3 regions of the Pseudomonas sp. NPDC007930 genome follow, and region 1 is predicted to be linked to each of the others. Evidence: predicted binding sites of a transcription regulator. Region 1 holds the regulator's gene; each other region holds the start of a gene.
The links. Region 1 encodes sigma-54, which starts transcription at its own class of promoters, with help from an activator protein. Its sites were predicted from a motif close to ANTGGCATNNANNTTGCTNT; they were not measured.
Positions count from the first base shown of each region.

Region 2: glnA (glutamate--ammonia ligase) is a predicted target of sigma-54. The motif match lies at 2,433-2,452, and genes of this name have one in related genera.
Region 3: ACFZCE_RS14710 (flagellar basal body rod protein FlgF) is a predicted target of sigma-54. The motif match lies at 2,698-2,717, and genes of this name have one in related genera.

Region 1 is NZ_JBIBKC010000002.1:463,442-470,683, reverse strand. It holds gene fumC (class II fumarate hydratase FumC) at 1-710, shown strand, start outside; gene ACFZCE_RS06675 (tol-pal system YbgF family protein) at 728-1,183, shown strand; gene ACFZCE_RS06670 (Fe-Mn family superoxide dismutase) at 1,185-1,796, shown strand; gene ACFZCE_RS06665 (ZIP family metal transporter) at 1,807-2,706, shown strand; gene ACFZCE_RS06660 (HPr family phosphocarrier protein) at 2,712-2,984, opposite strand; gene rapZ (RNase adapter RapZ) at 3,001-3,858, opposite strand; gene ptsN (PTS IIA-like nitrogen regulatory protein PtsN) at 3,861-4,325, opposite strand; gene hpf (ribosome hibernation-promoting factor, HPF/YfiA family) at 4,336-4,644, opposite strand; gene ACFZCE_RS06640 (RNA polymerase factor sigma-54) at 4,749-6,263, opposite strand; gene lptB (LPS export ABC transporter ATP-binding protein) at 6,444-7,169, opposite strand; gene lptA (lipopolysaccharide transport periplasmic protein LptA) at 7,169-7,242, opposite strand, start outside.
Region 2 is NZ_JBIBKC010000003.1:358,011-365,252, forward strand. It holds gene ACFZCE_RS09165 (DUF4124 domain-containing protein) at 1-153, opposite strand, end outside; gene aroQ (gamma subclass chorismate mutase AroQ) at 215-766, opposite strand; gene glnA (glutamate--ammonia ligase) at 927-2,336, opposite strand; gene thiI (tRNA uracil 4-sulfurtransferase ThiI) at 2,666-4,120, shown strand; gene typA (translational GTPase TypA) at 4,254-6,065, shown strand; gene ACFZCE_RS09190 (YkgJ family cysteine cluster protein) at 6,315-6,719, opposite strand; gene ACFZCE_RS09195 (glycogen/starch/alpha-glucan family phosphorylase) at 6,903-7,242, shown strand, end outside.
Region 3 is NZ_JBIBKC010000006.1:87,675-94,916, forward strand. It holds gene flgC (flagellar basal body rod protein FlgC) at 1-265, shown strand, start outside; gene ACFZCE_RS14695 (flagellar hook capping FlgD N-terminal domain-containing protein) at 281-1,000, shown strand; gene flgE (flagellar hook protein FlgE) at 1,031-2,329, shown strand; gene ACFZCE_RS14705 (hypothetical protein) at 2,368-2,559, shown strand; gene ACFZCE_RS14710 (flagellar basal body rod protein FlgF) at 2,770-3,510, shown strand; gene flgG (flagellar basal-body rod protein FlgG) at 3,572-4,357, shown strand; gene flgH (flagellar basal body L-ring protein FlgH) at 4,410-5,105, shown strand; gene ACFZCE_RS14725 (flagellar basal body P-ring protein FlgI) at 5,118-6,230, shown strand; gene flgJ (flagellar assembly peptidoglycan hydrolase FlgJ) at 6,242-7,242, shown strand, end outside.

The DNA of each region.
Region 1 (7,242 bases):
GCAATGCGGTGGGCACCGGGATCAACGCCCACCCGGACTTCTCGCGGCTGTTCAGTGAGCAACTGCACAGCGCCACCGGCGTGCCGTTCACCCCGGGCGCCAACCTGTTCGCCCTGATCGGCTCGCAAGACACCGCCGTTGCCGTGTCTGGCCAGTTGAAAACGCTCGCCGTGAGCCTGATGAAAATCGCCAACGACCTGCGCTGGATGAACTCAGGGCCGCTGGCCGGCCTTGGCGAGATCGAGCTGGAGGGCTTGCAGCCGGGCTCTTCGATCATGCCGGGCAAGGTCAACCCGGTGATCCCGGAAGCCACCGCCATGGTGGCCGCGCAGGTGATTGGCAACGACGCCACCATCGCCGTGGCCGGCCAGTCGGGCAACTTCGAATTGAACGTGATGCTGCCGGTGATCGCCTCGAACCTGCTCGAAAGCATTGAACTTCTGGCCAATGCCAGCCGCCTATTGGCAGACAAGGCGATCGCCAGCTTCCGTGTCAACGAGGCCAAGATCAAGGAAGCGCTGGGGCGCAATCCGATCCTGGTCACGGCACTGAACCCGATCATCGGTTACCAGAAGGCCGCCGAGATCGCGAAGCAGGCCTACCGAGAAGGGCGGCCGGTGATCGACGTGGCACTGGAGAACACCGACTTGCCCCGCGACCGCCTTGAGGCCCTGCTGGACCCGGTCAAACTCACCGCCGGCGGTCTTTGACCGCCCTGGAGATCGCCATGCAGCACTGGAAACACCTCATCGGGCGGGCCAACGGCCATTTCGAACGCGGTGAACTGGCCGAGGCGCGCGAGCAATACCTGCAAGCACTGGCCTGGGCCCAGACCCTGTTCGAACGCTGGCCCGAGCCGGACGAGGCGGTGGCTGCTTGTGTGATCTCCCACTTGAATCTGGCCGACCTGCACATCCGGCTGGGCCAGCCGGAGGAGAGCGCCGAGTACCTTTGCGCGATCCACCAGCGCTTGCTGCTGGCCGTACACGACCTGCGCCTGGCCCCAGCCTTGCGCCAGGCCGCGTTGCGGCACGGCAGCCATACCCGCACCGAATTGCTCGGGTTCATCCGCGAGCAGGGCGAGTTTCCCCGTATTACCCGGCTGCTCGCCGGCCACCTGGAAGCCCCAGGTTACCCGCCGGCACTGGAGCAGCCACCCACCCACCGTTACGGAGTTCACTGACATGGCTTTCACTTTGCCCAAGCTGCCCTACGCCTATGACGCGCTGGAGCCGAACGTCGATAAAGAGACGATGGAGATTCACTACACCAAGCACCACCAGACCTACGTCAACGGCCTGAACGCCGCGGTGGAAAACACCGAGTACGCGCAATGGCCGCTGGAAAAACTGCTGCGCGAGCTGAAAAGCCTGCCTGCGGACAAACAAGGCGCGATCACCAACCACGGCGGCGGCCACGCCAACCACTCGCTGTTCTGGGAAGTGATGAGCCCGAGCGGTGGTGGCCAGCCCAGCGGTTCGGTGGCCCAGGCCATCGACGCTGAGCTGGGCGGCTTCGACGCCTTCAAGGAAGCCTTCACCAAGGCCGCGGTCAGCCGCTTCGGCAGTGGCTGGGCGTGGCTGAGCGTAACCCCGGCGAAAAAACTCGTGGTTGAGAGCAGCGCCAACCAGGACAGCCCGCTGATGAACGGCAACACCCCGATCCTGGGCCTGGACGTCTGGGAACACGCCTACTACCTCAAATACCAGAACCGCCGCCCGGAATACATCAATGCCTTCTATAACGTCATCAACTGGCCAGAAGTCGAGAAACGCTACCAGGCCGCCATTGCCTGACGCTCAGGCTGTGGGCAAGCGAACCGACAATCTGTCGGTCAGCAGTGTTCGCCTGTTCCGCCTGGCGTTAGGTACCTTGCTGCTGCTGGCGGGGTTTTCCCTGCTGGCAGCGCGGGCGCTGGACTGGCTACAACTGGACAGCGGCATGCTCCGCGCGCTGCAAGGCGGCGCATTGTGCGCCCTGGGTACTGCCCTGGGCGCCGTGCCGGTGCTGGTGATCCGCAATATGCCGGTGGCCGCCGCCGACACCCTGCTGGGCTTCGGTGCCGGGGTGATGCTCGCGGCCACTGCCTTTTCGTTGATACTGCCGGGCCTCGATGCTGCGGCGGTGTTGGGCTTTTCCGCCTGGGGCGCCGGTTTACTGGTGAGTTTCGGCATCATGCTCGGCGCCATGGCGCTGTACCTGCTCGACCGGCAGGTGCCAGTGGCCAGCCCCGAGGCCCTGGTGTCGGCCCCTGACCGGCCGGTGGTACCGGCACGCATCTGGGTGTTCGTCATCGCGATCATCGTGCATAACATCCCTGAAGGGATGGCCGTCGGCGTATCGGCGGGTGGCCATATGGAAGGCGCTAATAGCCTGGCCATCGGCATTGCCCTGCAAGACGTGCCCGAGGGCCTGGTGATCGCCTTGGTGTTGGCCGGGGCGGGGATGTCTCGCGTGCGGGCGTTCCTGATTGGTGCCGCCTCAGGGCTGGTCGAGCCGGTGTTCGCGGTGTTGTGTGGCTGGCTGGTGACCCTGGCGCAGATGCTACTGCCGTTGGGCCTGGCGTTCGCCGGCGGCGCCATGCTGCTGGTGGTCACCCACGAGATCATTCCCGAGTCGCGCAGCAACGGCCATCACAAGCTGGCCAGCCTGGGGCTGTGCGTGGGCTTCTGCCTGATGATGGTGATGGATACCGCGCTGGGTTGAAGGCGTTATTCGCCTTCGTCGAACTTGTCGTTGATCAACTGGGCCAGGGCGTCGAGCGCGTCCTGGGCCTGTTCGCCCTCGGTGCTCAGGTGGATGTCCGTGCCTTTGCCCGCCGCCAGCATCATCACCGCCATGATGCTCTTGCCGTCGACCAGTGAACTGGCCGTGCGCCCGACCCGCACCTGGCACGGGTAGCGCCCGGCCACGCCGACGAACTTCGCCGCGGCCCGTGCATGCAGGCCCAGTTTATTGATGATGGTGATGTCGAGTGCGGGCATTGCGGGGCAGTTCCTATCAGGTCAGGTCGCGATGGCGAACCTGCACGTTTTTCAGGGTGTGTTGCAGTTCAGCGCCCAGGCGCTCGGTGAGGTAAACCGAGCGGTGGTGCCCACCCGTGCAGCCGATGGCTATTGTGACATAGGCACGGTTGCTGGCGGCGAAGCGCGGCAACCATTTGAACAGGTAGGTGTGAATATCCTGGTACATCTCCTGAACGTCCGGGGAGGCCGCCAGGTAGTCGATCACCGGCTGGTCAAGGCCGGAATGCTCGCGCAGTTCGGGCTTCCAGTAGGGGTTGGGCAGGCAGCGCACATCGAACACCACGTCGGCGTCGACCGGTACCCCACGCTTGAAGCCAAACGATTCGATCAGGAAGGCCGTGCCGGCATCGGGTTTGTTCAGCAGGCGCAGCTTGATCGCGTCGCGCAGCTGGTACAGGTTCAGGTGGGTGGTGTTGATCTTCAGGTCGGCGAGGTCGGCAATCGGGCCGAGCAGGTCGCGCTCCACGCGGATCGCCTCGGCCAGCGAACGCTCGGCGTTGCTCAGCGGGTGGCGCCGGCGGGTTTCGGAAAAGCGCTTGAGCAGGGTGTCTTCGTCAGCGTCGAGGTACAGCACGTCGCAAACGATGTGCCGGCCGCGGACTTCGTCGAGCAGCTCGGGGAAGCGGCTCAGGTGGCTGGGCAGGTTACGGGCATCGATAGACACCGCCACCAGCGGCTGCGCCAGCTCGGTGTGGATCAGCGCGCGCTCCGCCAGTTGCGGCAGCAGGCCGGCCGGCAGGTTGTCGATGCAGTAGAAACCGTTGTCTTCCAGCACGTCCAGCGCGGTGCTCTTGCCGGAGCCGGAGCGGCCGCTGACGATGATCAGGCGCATGCTTAGTGACCCTTCTGGGCGTCCAGTACCACCTTGTACAGGGCTTCGCTGTCTCCGGCCGAGCGCAGGTGCTCGCGGATGTCCTTGCGGTCGAGCATGCTGGCGATCTGGCGCAGCAGTTCGAGGTGTTCGTCCGTGGCCGCCTGCGGCACCAGCAGCACGAACAGCAGGTCGACCGGGGCGCCGTCGATGGCGTCGAAGTCTACCGGGTGGTCGAGTTGCAGCAGCGCGCTGATCGGCGCTTGGCAGCCGGCCAGCCGGCAGTGCGGAATGGCGATACCGTTGCCGAAGCCGGTCGAGCCCAGGCGTTCGCGGGCTACCAGCGCTTCGAGGATGTCCTGGCTGTCGAGGCCGGGCAGCTCGCGAGCTACCAGGTTGGCGATCGTTTCCAGTACGCGTTTCTTGCTGCCGCCCGGCACGTTCACCAGGGAACGGCCGGGGGTCAGGATCTGTTCGAGTCGGATCATGGGGGGGAGATCAGCGAGCGGCCGCACCTTGGAAGTGGCTCTGCTGTTTTTCCTTATGCTTGAGCAGTTGCCTGTCGAGTTTGTCGGTGAGCAGGTCGATGGCCGCGTACATGTCGTCATGTTCGGCGTTGGCCACCACTTCCGCACCCGGTACCCGCAGGGTGGCTTCGATTTTCTGTTTGAGCTTTTCGACCTCCATGATCACCTGCACGTTGGTGATCTTGTCGAAATGCCGCTCGAGCTTGGAAAGCTTCTCGCCAATGTAGCTACGCATGGCGTCGGTCACATCCAGTTGATGCCCACTGATGTTGACTTGCATACCGCTTCTCCTTATTGCCAGTGCATAAAGAGGCTGGAAATACCGGCCCCCTGAACACGAGGGCCCTGGCCGCGGCCTTGCCGCCAGGGCCGGCACCTGGTGCGCTACATCAACCGCTTGCGTTCGCTGGACGGCGCGATCCCGAGGGATTCACGGTACTTGGCGACAGTGCGGCGAGCCACCTGGATGCCCTGTGCCTCCAGTAAACCAGCGATCTTACTGTCGCTCAATGGCTTTTTCTGATTTTCCGCGGCGACCAGTTTCTTGATGATCGCGCGGATCGCCGTAGACGAGCATTCACCGCCTTCGGAGGTGCTGACGTGGCTGGAGAAAAAGTATTTCAATTCGAAAATGCCACGGGGGGTGTGCATGTACTTCTGCGTGGTCACCCGGGAAATCGTCGACTCGTGCATGCCCACCGCCTCGGCGATGTCGTGCAGTACCAACGGCTTCATGGCCTCGTCGCCGTAGTCGAGGAAGCCGCGCTGGTGCTCGACGATCTGCGTGGCCACCTTCATCAGGGTTTCGTTGCGGCTTTGCAGGCTCTTGATGAACCAGCGCGCCTCCTGCAACTGGTTGCGCATGAAGGTGTTGTCGGCGCTGGTGTCGGCGCGGCGCACGAAGCCGGCGTATTGCGGGTTGACCCGCAGCCGTGGCACCGCCTCCTGGTTGAGCTCGACCAGCCAGCGTTCGCTGTCCTTGCGCACGATGACGTCTGGGACCACGTATTCGGGCTCGCTCGACTCGATCTGCGAGCCGGGGCGGGGGTTCAGGCTTTGTACCAGCTCGATGATCTGGCGCAGCTCGTCTTCCTTGACCTTCATGCGCCGCATCAGTTGGCTGTAGTCACGGCTGCCGAGCAGGTCGATGTAGTCGCCGACCAGGCGCTGGGCTTCAGCCAGCCAAGGGGTTTTCGCCGGTAGCTGGCGCAGTTGCAGGGCCAGGCATTCGCTCAGGCTGCGCGCGGCGATGCCGGCGGGCTCGAACTGCTGGATGCGGTGCAGCACGGCTTCGACTTCATCGAGCTCGATGTCGAGCTCGGGGTCGAACGCCTCGCAAATCTCCTCGAGGGTCGCCTCGAGGTAGCCCTGGCCGTTGATGCTGTCGATCAGGGTCACGGCGATCAGCCGGTCGTTGTCGGACATCGGCGCCAGGTTGAGCTGCCACAACAGGTGGCTTTGAAGGCTTTCACCGGCCGAGGTGCGGGTGGTGAAGTCCCACTCGTCGTCATCGCTGGCCGGCAGGCTGCTGGCGCTGGTCTGGTAAACGTCTTCCCAGGCGGTGTCTACGGGCAGCTCGTTGGGGATACGGTCGCCCCAGTCGCCTTCCTCGCCACCTTCGCGCTCGGCCACCGGGGCGCTGTCCTGGTAGCTGCTTTCCTGGTAGGCGGCTTCCTGGGCTTCACCATTGGCCTTCATTTCGGCATGGTCGGCCATCGGGTCGCTGGTGTCGAAGTCTTCGCCGTCTTCCTGGCGTTCGAGCATGGGATTGGAGTCCAGCGCCTCCTGGATTTCCTGTTGGAGATCCAGCGTGGAGAGCTGAAGAAGGCGGATGGCCTGTTGCAACTGCGGTGTCATCGTCAGTTGCTGGCCCATTTTTAGGACAAGCGTTGGTTTCATGGCGGAAGCTAGACACCTTGTTCTGCCGGCGCGGGGCGCCATCCACTACACACTGCCCGCCCTGTGAAAGGGGTCGCAGCCTTAAGCAAATTATATGCCTGAAACCTGGGGGTTTGCCTAGTGTTCTCTATCAGAACCTGGCACAAGAATGGCCCGGGCCCAGGGGGCACGGGCCCTTGCTCAAAGGCGGAACTCGTGGCCCAGGTACACTTCCTTGACCAACTGGTTGGCCAGGATGGTTTCGGCGCTGCCTTCGGCGATCAATTGGCCGTCATTGACGATATAAGCGATTTCGCAGATGTCCAGGGTTTCGCGAACGTTGTGGTCGGTGATCAGCACACCGATGCCCTTGTTCTTGAGGTGGTGGATGATCTGCTTGATGTCGCCGACCGAGATCGGGTCGACGCCAGCGAAAGGCTCGTCGAGCAGGATGAACTTGGGCGAGGTCGCCAGGGCGCGGGCGATCTCCACCCGGCGCCGCTCACCGCCGGACAAGCTCATGCCGAGGTTGTCGCGGATGTGGGTGATGTGGAACTCCTGCAGCAGGCTTTCGAGCTCCTGGCGGCGGCCCGCGGCGTCGAGGTCTTTGCGGGTTTCGAGGATGGCCATGATGTTCTTGGCCACCGACAGCTTGCGAAAGATCGAGGCTTCCTGCGGCAGGTAGCCGATCCCGGAGCGCGCGCGGCCGTGCATGGGCTGGTGGCTGACGTCGAGGTCGTCGATCAGCACGCGGCCCTGGTCGGCCTGCACCAGGCCGACGATCATGTAGAAGCAGGTGGTCTTGCCGGCGCCGTTCGGGCCAAGCAGGCCGACGATCTGGCCGCTGTCGATCGACAGGCTGACGTCACGGACCACCTGGCGGCCTTTGTAGCTTTTGGCCAGGTGCTGGGCCTTCAGAGTTGCCATTACTGCGCCTTCTCTGGTTGGTCGGTTTTCTTCTTCGGCTGGATCACCATGTCGATCCGCGGCTGCGGCGCGG
Region 2 (7,242 bases), on a different contig from region 1:
CAGCGGTGGCAGTTGTACTTCCTTGGCGCCCTTGGTGCCGTCTGGCGGCTGGTTGGTGTAGGCCGTGTTGCCGTTGGCGTCGGTGTATTTGTAGATCTGCGCCAGGGCCGGCAAGGGGGCCAGCAGGCAGAGGGCAAGGGCGATGCAGCGCATGGTCGGCACTCGTACAACGGCCGCCCGGGGGGCGTGGCCTGAGGGTGCCAGCATAAAACGGCTAGCCCTGGCTTGCACAGAGTTCCGCGCTGGCGCGAGCCAGGGCGGCGCGGGTAAAGGTGTCCGGCGTTTGCTGGGTGATGGCCTCCAGTACCTTCAGCGGGCAATCGGGGTGTGTTCGATAGGGTTCAGCCAGGGCCATCTGGGTGAGTATCCGTGCCTGCAACTGGTCGAGCTGTGGGCGTATCTCGCTCAGTGGGCGTGCGGGTGTATCGAAGCCTGTGTGGCTGCCGGCCAGCCAGCTCTGGATGTAAAAGTACTGCAGGGTTTTGCTGGCCTCGATCTGCGCCGAGAACAACTGCCGCGCCCAGGCGGCGGGTACCCCTTGGCTGGGCGCCTGGGCGGCGACGCGCTCAAGCACCTGGTGTTCACGGGGGCGGTCTTGTACCGCCGCGCCGCTCTCCCATTTTGCCTTGGCAACCGGCAGGGCGAGCGCCAGGCGTTCGTTCATCAGGCCGATCAAGGGGCCGATGGCTTCGCTGCCGGCGGTAGTGGCGGCGTGTGCGCTGGTGGCGAGCAGGGTGCTCAGCAGCAGGATGGGGGTTGGCCTCATGGGTGGGCTCCTCGCGCCATTTTCAGGGGCGGCAAGCATGCCATGGCTTCGCGAGGGCAGAGGGGCGGGTGTTTTTCAGGGTGTGAATGGCCTCAGGGCCCTTCGCCCGGCAGATAAAAAAGGCCACCCGAGGTGGCCTTTCTTGTGCCGCGGTGCTGGCTTAGACGCTGTAGTACAGGTCGTATTCCAGCGGGTGAACGAAGGTGCGGACCTTGATCTCTTCTTCGCTCTTCAGCGCGATGTAAGCGTCGATGAAGTCGTCGCTGAACACGCCGCCCTTGGTCAGGAAGCCGCGGTCGGCGTCCAGGTTTTCCAGGGCTTCTTTCAAGCTGCCGCACACCTGCGGGATTTCCTTGGCCTCTTCAGGCGGCAGGTCGTACAGGTTTTTGTCGGCGGCGTCGCCTGGGTGGATCTTGTTCTGGATACCGTCCAGGCCGGCCATCAGCAGTGCAGCGAAGGCCAGGTAGGGGTTGGCAGCCGGATCCGGGAAGCGGGCTTCGATACGGCGGGCTTTCGGGCTCGACACGTACGGGATACGGATCGAAGCGGAACGGTTACGGGCCGAGTAGGCCAGCATGACCGGGGCTTCGAAGCCAGGTACCAGGCGCTTGTAGGAGTTGGTCGACGGGTTGGTGAAGCCGTTCAGGGCCTTACCGTGCTTGATGATACCGCCGATGAAGTACAGGGCGGTGTCGGACAGGCCGGCATAGCCTTCACCCGCGAAGGTGTTCTTGCCGTCTTTGGAGACGGAAATGTGCACGTGCATGCCCGAACCGTTGTCGCCGTACAGAGGCTTCGGCATGAAGGTCGCGGTTTTGCCGTAGGCGTCAGCAACGTTGTGAACAACGTACTTCAGGGTTTGGGTTTCGTCGGCTTTCTTCACCAGGGTGTTGAACTTGACGCCGATTTCGTTCTGGCCGGCAGTCGCCACTTCGTGGTGGTGAACTTCAACGGTCAGGCCCATTTCTTCCAGGGCGTTGCACATGGCGGTACGGATTTCGTGGTCGTGGTCGACCGGCGGAACCGGGAAGTAACCACCTTTCACGCCCGGGCGGTGGCCCAGGTTGTTGCCGCCTTCGATGTCGCCATCGGTCATCCACGAACCTTGATCGGAGAAGATCTTGAACATGGAACCGGAGATGTCGGACTTGAATTTCACGCCGTCGAAGATGAAGAACTCTGGCTCCGGGCCGACGAACACGGTGTCGCCGATGCCGGTGGACTTCAGGTATTCCTCGGCGCGGTGGGCGATGGCGCGTGGGTCGCGGTCATAGCCTTGCATGGTCGACGGTTCGATGATGTCGCAGACCAGGATGATGGTCGGCTCTTCGGTGAACGGGTCGAGCACAGCGGTTTCGTCGTCCGGCATCAGGATCATGTCGGAGGCTTCGATGCCTTTCCAGCCAGCGATCGAGGAGCCGTCGAACATTTTGCCGTGTTCGAAGAAGTCGTCGTCAAGCGCGTCACGCGCAGGCATGGTGACGTGCTGTTGCTTGCCTTTGGTATCGGTGAAGCGCAGATCAATCCACTTAACGTCATGATCTTTGATGAGTTGAACCGTCTTCGACATGCTGTCCTCCGGGTGGTCAGGGCTTGGTAATGGGCAGCCCTGCAATGTGGGTGGTGCCGGCCACGAATACTCAGCCTTGGCAACCTGCCTCACAAGGGAGCAATTTGCATGCCAGTGCCCAAAGTTGGGCAGCACCCTTAAAATGCGAGCGCTGGCGGGCGTTTGCGCAAAAAATCGCCAATGGCAAGGCGCCAAAATGGTGCGATGGATAATCATTTTGCACCAAATTGCGGCACCGTTAATCAGCCGACGATAGTTGGTCAAACCTTGAACAATTTCCGCTATAATGCCGCCCCTTTTTTAGCGGGCCTCTGCGTGCGTGCAGTTCCATGAAACTTATCGTTAAAGTCTTCCCAGAAATCACCATCAAAAGCCCTCCCGTGCGCAAGCGGTTCATCCGCCAGCTCGCGAAGAACATCCGGCTGGTGACCCGCGAGCTCGACCCGGACATTTCCGTCACGGGCGTGTGGGACAACCTGGAAGTCAACACGAAGCAGCAGGACCCCAAGGTGCTGCGCGAGATCATCGAGCGCCTGGCCTGCACGCCGGGCATCGCGCATTTCCTGCAGGTGGCCCACTACCCGCTGGGCGATTTCGACGACATCGTCGCCAAGTGCAAAGAACACTTCGGCCCGCTGCTGGCCGGCAAGCGCTTCGCCGTGCGCTGCAAGCGCGCCGGGCGCCATACCTTCAGCTCGATGGACGTCGACCGCTACGTGGGCAGCCAGCTGCGCCAGCAGTGCGGCGCCGCCGGGATCGACCTGAAGCAGCCCGAGGTCGAGGTGCGCCTCGACATCCGCGACCAACAGCTGTTCGTGGTGCACAGCCGCCATGAAGGCATGGGCGGCTACCCGCTGGGCGCGCTGGAGCAAACCCTGGTGCTGATGAGCGGCGGCTTCGACTCCACCGTGGCGGCCTACCAGATGATGCGCCGCGGCCTGATGACCCACTTCTGCTTCTTCAACCTCGGCGGCCGTGCCCACGAGTTGGGGGTGATGGAGGTCGCGCACTTTCTCTGGAAGAAGTACGGCAGTTCGCACCGGGTGCTGTTCATCAGCGTGCCGTTCGAAGAGGTGGTGGGCGAGATCCTCGCCAAGGTCGACGACCCGCAGATGGGCGTGATCCTCAAGCGCATGATGCTGCGCGCCGCCAGCCGCCTGGCCGACCGCCTGCAGATCGACGCGCTGGTCACTGGTGAGGCGATCTCCCAGGTGTCGAGCCAGACCCTGACCAACCTCACGGTGATCGACGCCGCCACGCCCAAGCTGGTGCTGCGGCCATTGCTTGCCAGCCACAAGCAAGACATCATCGACACCGCCGTGGCCATCGGCACCGCCGATTTCGCCAAGCACATGCCGGAATACTGCGGCGTGATCTCGGTGAACCCAACCACCGCGGCCCGCGGCTACCGGGTCGAGCGTGAAGAAACCCGCTTCGACATGGCGGTGCTCGAGCGCGCCCTGGAGCGCGCCCGGCTGGTGTCGATCGACCATGTGATCGAGGAACTCGGCCAGGCCGTCGAAGTGGAACACGTGGCCCAGGCACTGCCCGGCCAGGTGGTGATCGACATCCGCCACCCCGACGCCCAGGAAGACGCACCCCTGGCGCTGGACGGTGTCGAAGTCAAGGCGCTGCCGTTCTATGCTCTGAACAGCCGCTTCAAGGAGCTGGACGCCAGCCGGCAATATCTTCTGTACTGCGATAAGGGTGTCATGAGCCGCCTGCATGCTCATCACCTGCTCAGCGAGGGGCACGCCAATGTGCGCGTTTATCGTCCGGCATAGAATCCCGGGGCTCAATGGCGGCAGCATCCGCCATCGCCCACCCGACGCCCGGGCCGCTTTGTAACACTGCCTATTCAAGCCTGCCGCGCCTTGGGGCGCGGCAAACAACGCATTCATCGATCGAGACATACCTGTGAGAGAGAATCTTCGCAACATCGCCATCATCGCCCACGTTGACCACGGTAAAACCACCCTGGTCGACAAGCTGCTGAAGCTGTCTGGCACCCTGGACCGCAAAGAGCTGAACGACGAACGCGTGATGGACAGCAACGACCAGGAAAAAGAGCGCGGCATTACCATTCTGGCGAAGAACACCGCCATCAAATGGAACGGCTTCGACATCAACATCGTCGACACCCCCGGCCACGCCGACTTCGGCGGTGAGGTAGAGCGCGTGATGTCGATGGTCGACTCCGTGCTGCTGCTGGTCGACGCCCAGGACGGCCCGATGCCGCAAACCCGCTTCGTGACCCAGAAGGCCTTCAAGGCCGGCCTGCGCCCGATCGTGGTCATCAACAAGGTCGACCGCCCAGGCGCTGACCCGGACAAAGTCCTCGGCCTGGTGTTCGACCTGTTCGACAACCTCGGCGCCACCGAAGAGCAACTCGACTTCCCGGTCATCTACGCCAGCGCCCTGAACGGTATCGCCGGTAACGACCCATCGGAAATGGCCGAAAACATGGACCCACTGTTCCAGGCCATCCTGGACCACGTGCCGGCGCCTAAAGTCGACGCCGAAGGCCCGTTCCAGATGCAAATCTCGGCACTGGACTACAACAGCTTCCTCGGCGTGATCGGCATCGGCCGCATCGCCCGTGGCCGCATCAAGGCCAACAGCCCGGTGGTCGCGGTAGACGCCGAAGGCAAGAAGCGCAGCGGCCGTATCCTCAAGCTGATGGGCCACCACGGCCTGCAGCGCGTTGAAGTCGGCGATGCTGAAGCCGGTGACATCGTCTGCATCAGCGGCATGGACCAGTTGTTCATCTCCGACACCCTGTGCGACCCGCAAAATGTCGAAGCCCTGCCGCCGCTGAGCGTCGACGAGCCGACCGTGAGCATGACCTTCCAGGTCAACGACTCGCCGTTCTGCGGTAAGGAAGGCAAGTTCGTCACCAGCCGCAACATCAAAGAGCGCCTGGAAAAAGAACTGCTGCACAACGTTGCCCTGCGCGTTGAAGAAACCGACAGCGCCGACAAGTTCAAGGTCTCCGGCCGTGGCGAGCTGCACCTCTCGGTACTGATCGAAACCATGCGCCGCGAAGGCTTCGAACTGGCCATCTCGCGCCCTGAAGTGGTGATCAAGGAAGTCAACGGCGAGAAGCAAGAGCCGTACGAAGCCGTGACCATCGACATCGAAGAGCAGCACCAGGGTGCTGTGATGGAACAGATGGGCCTGCGCAAAGGCGACCTGACCAACATGGTCCCGGACGGCAAAGGGCGCATCCGCCTGGAATACACCATTCCGGCCCGTGGCCTGATCGGCTTCCGTAACGCCTTCCTGACCATGACCTCCGGCAGCGGTATCCTCACCGGTACCTTCAGCCACTACGGCCCGGTCAAGGCCGGTGAAGTCAGCCACCGCCAGAACGGCGTGCTGGTGTCGATGGCCACCGGTAAAGCCCTGACCTACTCGCTGGAAACCCTGCAGGACCGCGGCAAGCTGTTCCTCGAGCCTGGCCAGGAAATCTACGAAGGCCAGCTGGCCGGCATCAACAGCCGTGACAACGACCTGGTGATCAACCCCACCAAGGGCAAGAAGCTCGACAACATGCGTGCTTCGGGCAAAGACGAAACCATCGCCCTGGTGCCGCCGATCAAGTTCACCCTTGAGCAGGCGCTGGAGTTCATCGATGACGATGAACTGGTGGAAGTGACCCCGAAATCGATCCGCCTTCGCAAGAAAGTGCTGAACGAGAACGAGCGTAAGCGTGCTTCGAAGGGCTAACCTTCAGGTATGAAAAAAGCCGGCGAAAGCCGGCTTTTTTTATGGGTGTTCGCGGGCCCTTCGCCCGGCACAGCCGGAGTGCCGGACCACGGCCTCCCACCAGGTTTGTGTAAGTATTTGATTTACTTGGCAACACAGAGCTCGTGGGAGGCCGGCTATGCCGGGCGATGGGCCAGTCAGCTCATGCACAGAATTAGCAGAGCTCGCAGATTGAACGCCTCTATGAAGAGCTAAAATTGCCCGCGGCCATTACCTGGCAGCCGGCTTGGGCTTGTACGCGCAATACCCCGGCCGCGGCCCGATCTTCGGGTGGTTGCGGCAGGTGTCGGGGCGCTTGTCGTAGATGGTGCACAGGCGGCTTTTTTTATCCAGGTACAGGCAGTCGTTGTTGCTCATCCGCGCCAGGGTGAAAATCCCGCTCTTCTGGTTGAAGCGCTCGATGATCCCTTCCTTCTGCAGGCGCTTGGCCACGTTCTTCGGTGGCTCGTCTTTTTCGAATTCATCCACCACGCCGATGCGGATCAAATCCTTGATGCGCGCCTCCACCGGCAGCGTGCAGCAAATCGACATGCAGCCGCCACACATGTGGCTGGCGTACTTCTGCCAGGTTTCCAGGCGGTCTACTTCGGCCGCGGCGATCAGGGTCGGTCTCATCAGGGGTTCACGCAAGGTTCATCGGAGGCGCGCGATGATACGCGTACGCGTTGGTTAATAAATATCCACTCGCCGGTTTTTTATTTTTTTCTGTGTAAAAGCGCGCGAACCCGGCAGGCCACCTTCGGTCAGACGGTCTAGTCTGAATCAATCCGCTTCCTTTTAAGCCACCGAGGACGCCTCATGTCTCAGGAACCGCTTGCCCGTAAAGTTAAAGTCGATGTGAACGAATTTCGTGACGCCGTACTCGCAAAACTCACCTACGCGGTAGGCAAGGACCCCGAGCATGCCTTCGATCACGACTGGTTCGAAGCCATTGCCCTGGCGGCGCGCGACCATATGGTCGAGCACTGGATGGACCACACCCGGCAGATCTACCGCAGCCAGCAAAAGCGCGTGTACTACCTCTCGCTGGAGTTCCTCATCGGCCGCCTGCTGGTCGACAGCCTGAGCAACCTCGGGCTGCTCGACGTGGCCCGCGAAGCACTCGACGGCCTGGGGGTGGACTTCGACAAGATCAAAC
Region 3 (7,242 bases), on a different contig from region 1:
CAGCGGCTCGCTGTTCAACGACAGCGGCGATGGCGGCCAGGGCGTGCAAGTGGCCGGCATCGTTGAAGACCAGAGCAACCTGGAAGCGCGTTACGAACCGAACAACCCCTCGGCCAACAAAGACGGTTACGTGTACTACCCGAACGTCAACGTGGTCGAGGAAATGGCCGACATGATCTCCGCCAGCCGGTCTTTCCAGACCAACGCCGAGATCATGAACACCGCCAAGACCATGATGCAGAAAGTACTGACGCTGGGTCAGTAACAGGAAGGATGAGCGATGACTACCACCACTGACAGCACCAGCGGCTCCAGCGTACTTTCGCAATATGCGCTGAGCTCCTCGAGCACCGCGTCGAGCACCAGCTCGTCGAGCTCGAGCTCTTCGACCGGTACCAGCTCACTGGGCAAGGACACCTTCCTCCAGTTGCTGGTGACCCAGCTGAAGAACCAGAACCCGCTCGACCCGCAGGACAACTCCGAATTCGTTGCGCAACTGGCGCAGTTCAGCAGCCTGGAGGGGATCAACACCCTCAACAGCACGGTTGAAAGCCTGGCGAGCAACTACACCTCTTCGCAGGCGCTGCAAGCCTCGTCGCTGGTTGGCCATAGCGTACTGGCCGCGGCAAGCAGCACCACGGTAGACACCAGCGCGGGCTTGAGCGGCCAGGTTTCCCTGAGCGCCGCCACCACCGACGCCACGGTCGACGTTTACGACGCCGATGGCACGCTGGTGAAGAACATCGACCTGGGCTCGCAAAGCGCCGGGACGGTGAGTTTCAACTGGGACGGTACCGACAACGACGGCAATACGTTGGCGTCTGGCACCTACAAGTTTGTGGCCAACGCCGTACTCGACGGCAAGGCAGTTGCACAAACCACTTACCTGCCTTCTACCGTCACCAGTGTGACCCTGGGAAGTTCGGCAAGTGACATGACCCTTAAATTGGCTGACGGCTCCAGTGTGAAGCTCTCTGCCGTCAACACCATCGGACTGTAAGCCGACCTTTCGGCAACCTAGGAGTCAATTATGTCGTTCAACGTCGGCCTCAGCGGTCTGAATGCTGCCAACACTGCCCTTAACGTCACCGGCAACAACATTGCCAACGTCGCCACCACCGGCTTCAAATCCTCGCGTGCCGAATTCGGCGACGTGTACGCCAACTCGTTGTTCCTGGGCAGCGCCAAGAACGGCGCCGGTACCGGCGTGACCACCGAACAGGTGTCGCAACAGTTTACCCAGGGCACCATCACCAGCACCGGTGCCAGCCTGGACATGGCCATCAACGGTAACGGCTTCTTCATTACCAGCGACAACGGCAACAAGGTCTACACCCGCGCCGGTGCCTTCGGGACCGACAACGCCGGCAACATCGTCGACGCCAACGGCGCCAAGCTGATGGGCTACAGCGTTGACGCCGACGGCAAGGTCGTGGCCGGCGTGCTCACCACCCTGAAGGTCGACACCTCGGCACTGGCGCCCAAGGCCACCGATACCCTGTCGGAAACCCTGAACCTGAACTCCACCAGCAGCACCCCGTCGGTGAGCCCGTTCGATGCCGCCGACACCAACTCGTACAACTACACCTTCAGTACCGACATTTTCGACAGCCAGGGTAACTCCCACACCCTGACCCAGTACTTCGCCAAGACCGACACCAACGAGTGGTCGATGTACGTCACCGTGGACGGCGTAAACCCCGGCAACCCGGCTTCGACCGTGCCGTACAGCGCAACCCTGAGCTTCAACTCCGACGGTTCGCTGGCCAGCTCGACCAGTTCGGACCTGACCGTCGACACCACCGGCAAATTCACCATGAGCGACTGGGTACCGGCCGCGAAGAATGCCGCCGGCGACATGGCCAGCAACGGCTCGGTGGCGGCGACCGCTGGCGTGACCATCAACATGACCCAGACCACCTCGTACAACACCAGCTCCGCGACCACCGCCAAGACCCAGAACGGCTACGCCACCGGCAGCCTGTCGTCGCTGACCATCGACAACGAAGGTAACCTGTTCGGTACGTACAGCAACGGCCAGTCGAAAACCATCGGCCAGGTGGCCTTGGCCAACTTCGCCAACGTGCAGGGCCTGACCCCCAACGGCAACACCGGCTGGCGCGAATCCGCCGCCTCCGGCGTACCGGTGGTGGGCGCCCCGGCCAGCGGCACCATGGGTACCCTGACCGCCGGCGCGCTGGAAGACTCCAACGTCGACCTGACCGCTGAACTGGTGAACCTGATCAAGGCGCAAAGCAACTACCAGGCGAACGCCAAGACCATCTCCACCGAAAGCACCATCATGCAGACCATCATCCAGATGACCTGATGGCCCAGCGGGCAAGGACGCCCGCGAGGACTCCTAGCATGGCGTTTTTCCGTCGTCTCGCTGTGGTGTTTCTGGCGCTTGCGGCGGCCAGCCTGGCCCAGGGCGGTTCCGCGCCCTGGTACAGCTACCGCAGCATGGTCAGCAACCAGTTGGTCTGTTCGCAGGTCGACCCGGGCCCGCAATTCGTACGTTTTGCCGGGCCGTTTCGCAACGCCGGCTGCCGCCCGTAGCCCGCGGCGTTAAACCGTCGCTTGGCTGTTGCCGTTGCCCGGCAATATCGCGCCGAAATCTCGGCGCTTTTCTCCCGCATGAAATCTCCCGCCTCGCTGTAACCCGCGTGATACAAGGGTTGCGCAGTTTTTTCAAAAGTTGGCCCGGCCTTTGCTATAGCTCTGGTAACTCACAGTACGGCGGCAAGTGTTCGTCGAGGGAGATCACCAGTGGACAAGATGCTTTATGTGGCCATGACCGGCGCCAGCCAGAACGCTTACGCGCAGAAGGCTCATGCCAACAACCTGGCCAACGTTTCCACCAATGGCTTTCAGAAAGACCTCGAGCAGGCTCGTTCCATGCCGCTGTTCGGCGACACCTTCGCCTCGCGCGCCTTCGCCATGACCGAGAACCCGGCCACCGACATGAGCGCTGGCCCGATGATCGAAACCGGCCGCGACATGGACGTCGCCGTCGGCGGCGAGGGCTGGATTGCCGTGCAGGCCCCGGACGGTTCCGAGGCCTACACCAAGACCGCCAGCCTCAACGTCGATGCCCTCGGCGTGCTGCGCACCAGCACCGGCATGACGGTACTGGGCAACGGTGGCCCGATCGCCGTGCCGCCGGACGACAAGATCGAAATCGGCCAGGACGGCACCATCAGCATCCGTTCGCTGGGCCAGGGCCCGTCGGTGCTGGCGGTGGTCGACCGGCTCAAGCTGGTCAGCGCCAAAGACTCGGACCTGATCAAGGGCAGCGACGGTTTGATCCATACCAAAAGCGGCCAGCCGGCCACGGTCGACGCCAACGTGCAGGTGACCAGCGGCTTTCTGCAGGGCAGTAACGTGAACGCGGTTGAAGAGATGACCCACGTGATGTCGCTTTCCAAGCAGTTCGAGATGCACATCAAGATGATGACGACTGCCAAGGAAGACGATGAAGCGATGGCACGCGTCCTGCAAATGTCCTGATAACCCACCGTTTTATTGACGAATTTCAGCGCCGCCTTCAGCGGCGGCACAGGAGAACGCAATGCTTCCAGCACTTTGGGTCGCGAAAACCGGTTTGGCTGCGCAAGACACCAACCTGACCACCATTTCCAACAACCTGGCCAACGTGTCGACCACCGGCTTCAAGAAAGACCGTGCCGAATTCCAGGACCTGCTCTACCAAACCCGCCGCCAGCCCGGCGCGCAGTCGACCCAGGACAGCCAACTGCCCTCGGGCCTGCAGCTTGGTACCGGTGTGCGCATCGTCGGCACGCAGAAGAACTTCACCGAAGGCAGCCTGCAAACCACCGACCAGCCGCTGGACATGGCCATCAACGGCCACGGGTTCTTCCAGATCAGCCAGCCGGACGGCACCATCGCCTACACCCGCGACGGTACCTTCCACCTGAACTCCGACGGCCAGATCGTTACCAGCCAGGGCCTGGCCCTGCAACCGGCGATCGTGGTGCCGGCCGAAGCGCAGAGCTTCACCGTGGGCACCGACGGTACCGTGTCGATCACCACCGCCGGCAACGCCACCGCGCAGGTGATCGGCAACGTGCAGACCGCTGACTTCGTCAACCCGCCGGGCCTGCAGGCCATCGGTGGCAACCTGTACCTGGAAACCGCCTCCAGCGGCGCGCCGAACGTCGGTACCCCAGGCCTGAACGGCTTCGGCACCGTGCTGCAGAACACCCTGGAAAACTCCAACGTCAGCACCGTGGAAGAGATGGTCAACATGATCACCACCCAGCGTGCCTACGAGATGAACTCCAAGGTGATCTCCACCGCCGACTCGATGCTGGGCTTCATCACCCAGAACCTGTAATAGCCCTTTAACTGGCTGAAGGATCAGTAACTCCCTTGAGGTCGAAGCTGTGATGAAACGTCTGCCTATCGCTCTGCTGCTGGTTGGTTCTACCGTGCTCGGCGGCTGCATGGCACCCCCGCCGAAACCGAACGACCCGTACTACTCGCCGGTGCTGCCGCGAACTCCGCTGCCTGCCGCGGCGACCAACGGTTCGATCTACCAGGCCGGCTTCGACCAGAACCTGTACACCGACCGCAAAGCGTTCCGTGTGGGCGACATCATCACCGTGACCCTCAACGAGAAGATGAGCGCGTCGAAAAGCGCGGACTCGAAGGTGAGCAAGACCAGCAGCAACAGCATGGGCCTGACCTCGCTGTTCGGCGGTGGCGTGAGCGGCAGCAACCCGCTGACCGGCGGCAAGGCCAACCTCGGCGTTGGCTACACCGGCGACCGCGCCACCAACGGCCAGGCCAAGGGTGACCAGGCCAACAGTTTGACGGGTTCGATCACCGTGACCGTGGCCGATGTGCTGCCCAACGGCATCATCGCGGTCCGTGGCGAGAAATGGCTGACCCTGAACACCGGTGAAGAACTCGTGCGCATTGCTGGCCTGATTCGTGCAGATGACATCGCGACCGACAATACCGTGTCGTCGACCCGCGTCGCCGATGCCCGTATCACGTATTCCGGTACCGGTTCGTTTGCCGAAGCGAGCCAGCCTGGTTGGCTGGACCGTTTCTTCGCGAGCCCCTACTACCCCTTCTGAGTGCGCACGAACATGTCGAAATTCAAACAGTTGATGGTCGCGGCTTTCCTGGTTTTGAGCGTGGGCGGGGTAGCCCACGCGGAACGGCTCAAGGATATCGCCAGCGTCCAGGGCGTGCGCAACAACCAGTTGATCGGTTACGGCCTGGTGGTAGGCCTGGACGGTACGGGTGACCAGACCACCCAGACCCCGTTCACCCTGCAGACCTTCAACAACATGTTGGCGCAGTTCGGCATCAAGGTGCCGGCCGGCACCAGCACCACCCAGCTGAAGAACGTCGCGGCGGTGTCGATCCATGCCGACCTGCCGGCGTTCTCCAAGCCGGGCCAGACCATTGACATCACCGTGTCGAGCATCGGTAACTCGAAAAGCCTGCGTGGCGGCAGCCTGCTGATGACCCCGCTCAAGGGTATCGACGGCAACGTTTACGCGATTGCCCAGGGCAACCTGGTAGTAGGTGGTTTTGACGCTGAAGGCCGTGACGGCTCGAAAATTACCGTCAACGTACCGTCGGCGGGGCGTATTCCGGGCGGTGCCACGGTCGAACGTTCGGTACCCAGTGGCTTCGACCAGGGCAACTACCTGACGCTGAACCTCAACCGGCCTGACTTCACCACCGCCAAGCACATTGTCGACAAGGTCAACGAGCTGCTTGGCCCAGGAGTTGCAACTGCAGTGGACGGGGGCTCGGTACGCGTCACTGCACCGTTGGACCCGAACCAGCGCGTCGACTACCTGTCGATTCTGGAAAACCTTGAAGTAGACCCCGGCCAGGCCATGGCCAAGGTCATCATCAACTCTCGGACCGGCACGATTGTGATCGGCCAGAACGTCAAGGTTTCGCCAGCGGCAGTGACTCACGGCAGCCTGACGGTGACCATCACCGAAGACCCGATCGTCAGCCAACCCGGTGCTTTGTCCGGCGGCCAGACGGCAGTGGTCCCACGGTCGAAGGTCAACGCCGAACAGGAAGCCAAGCCGATGTTCAAGTTCGGCCCCGGAACCACGCTTGATGAGATCGTGCGTGCCGTCAACCAGGTTGGCGCCGCGCCCAGTGACCTGATGGCGATCCTTGAAGCCTTGAAGCAGGCCGGAGCGTTGCAAGCCGACCTGATCGTTATCTGAGGTGATGCAGCATGGACATGCCTAACGGCGGCGTTTCATCCGGCACCGACTCCGGTGCCTACACCGACCTGAACCGTGTCAGCTCGCTGAAGTACGGCGACCGCGACAGCGATGCCAACCTGCGTAAGGTTGCGCAGGAGTTCGAGTCGGTGTTTGTCGGTGAAATGCTCAAGTCCATGCGCTCGGCCACCGAGCAGTTGGGCAAAGACAACCCAATGAACACCGAAACGGCCAAGCAGTACCAAGAGATGTACGACCAGCAGTTGGCCGTGACCTTGTCGCACAAGGGCAACGGCATCGGCCTGCAAAACGTGCTGATGCGCCAGCTGTCGAACAGCGTCAACCGCCCGGTGGGCGACGGCAAGAACCCGTTCAACCGCAGCGTGGATGGCAGCGCCCATGCCCTGGGCGCGCAGCGCAGCGCCGCTGCCGACGCCAGCAGCACCGGCGTGGCGCGCAACGACATGGCCAAGCTCAACGAACGCCGCCTGGCCCTGCCGAGCAAGGCCGCCGACCGCCTGCTCGCCGGCATCGTGCCGAGCAGCGACGCCAGCAAACTGGCGCGCGATGGCAGCACTGTGGCCAAGTTCACCGACCTGCACCCGCAACTGGCCAACCGCATCAGTGTACCGGGCAGCGCGCCGTCGGGCGTGGCCGCCGCCGTGGCCAGCGCCAACGCCGCCAGCAGCGGCGCGGCCGGGCAGGGCAGTGACGGCAGCTACGGCGACTGGACCGAGAACTTCGCCAGCAACGTGAAGGCGCAGGCGCGCACCTATTCCCAGGTGCCGCTGGCACCGAACAAGGCGGCGTTCAGCTCGCCCGACGAATTCATCGCCACCATGCTGCCGATGGCCCAGGACGCCGCCGCGCGCATTGGCGTCAGCCCCACCGTGCTGGTCGCCCAGGCGGCCCTGGAAACCGGTTGGGGCAAGTCGATCCTGCGCCAGGACGACGGCAGCAGCAGCCACAACCTGTTCAACATCAAGGCCACCGGCAGCTGGAAGGGCGACTC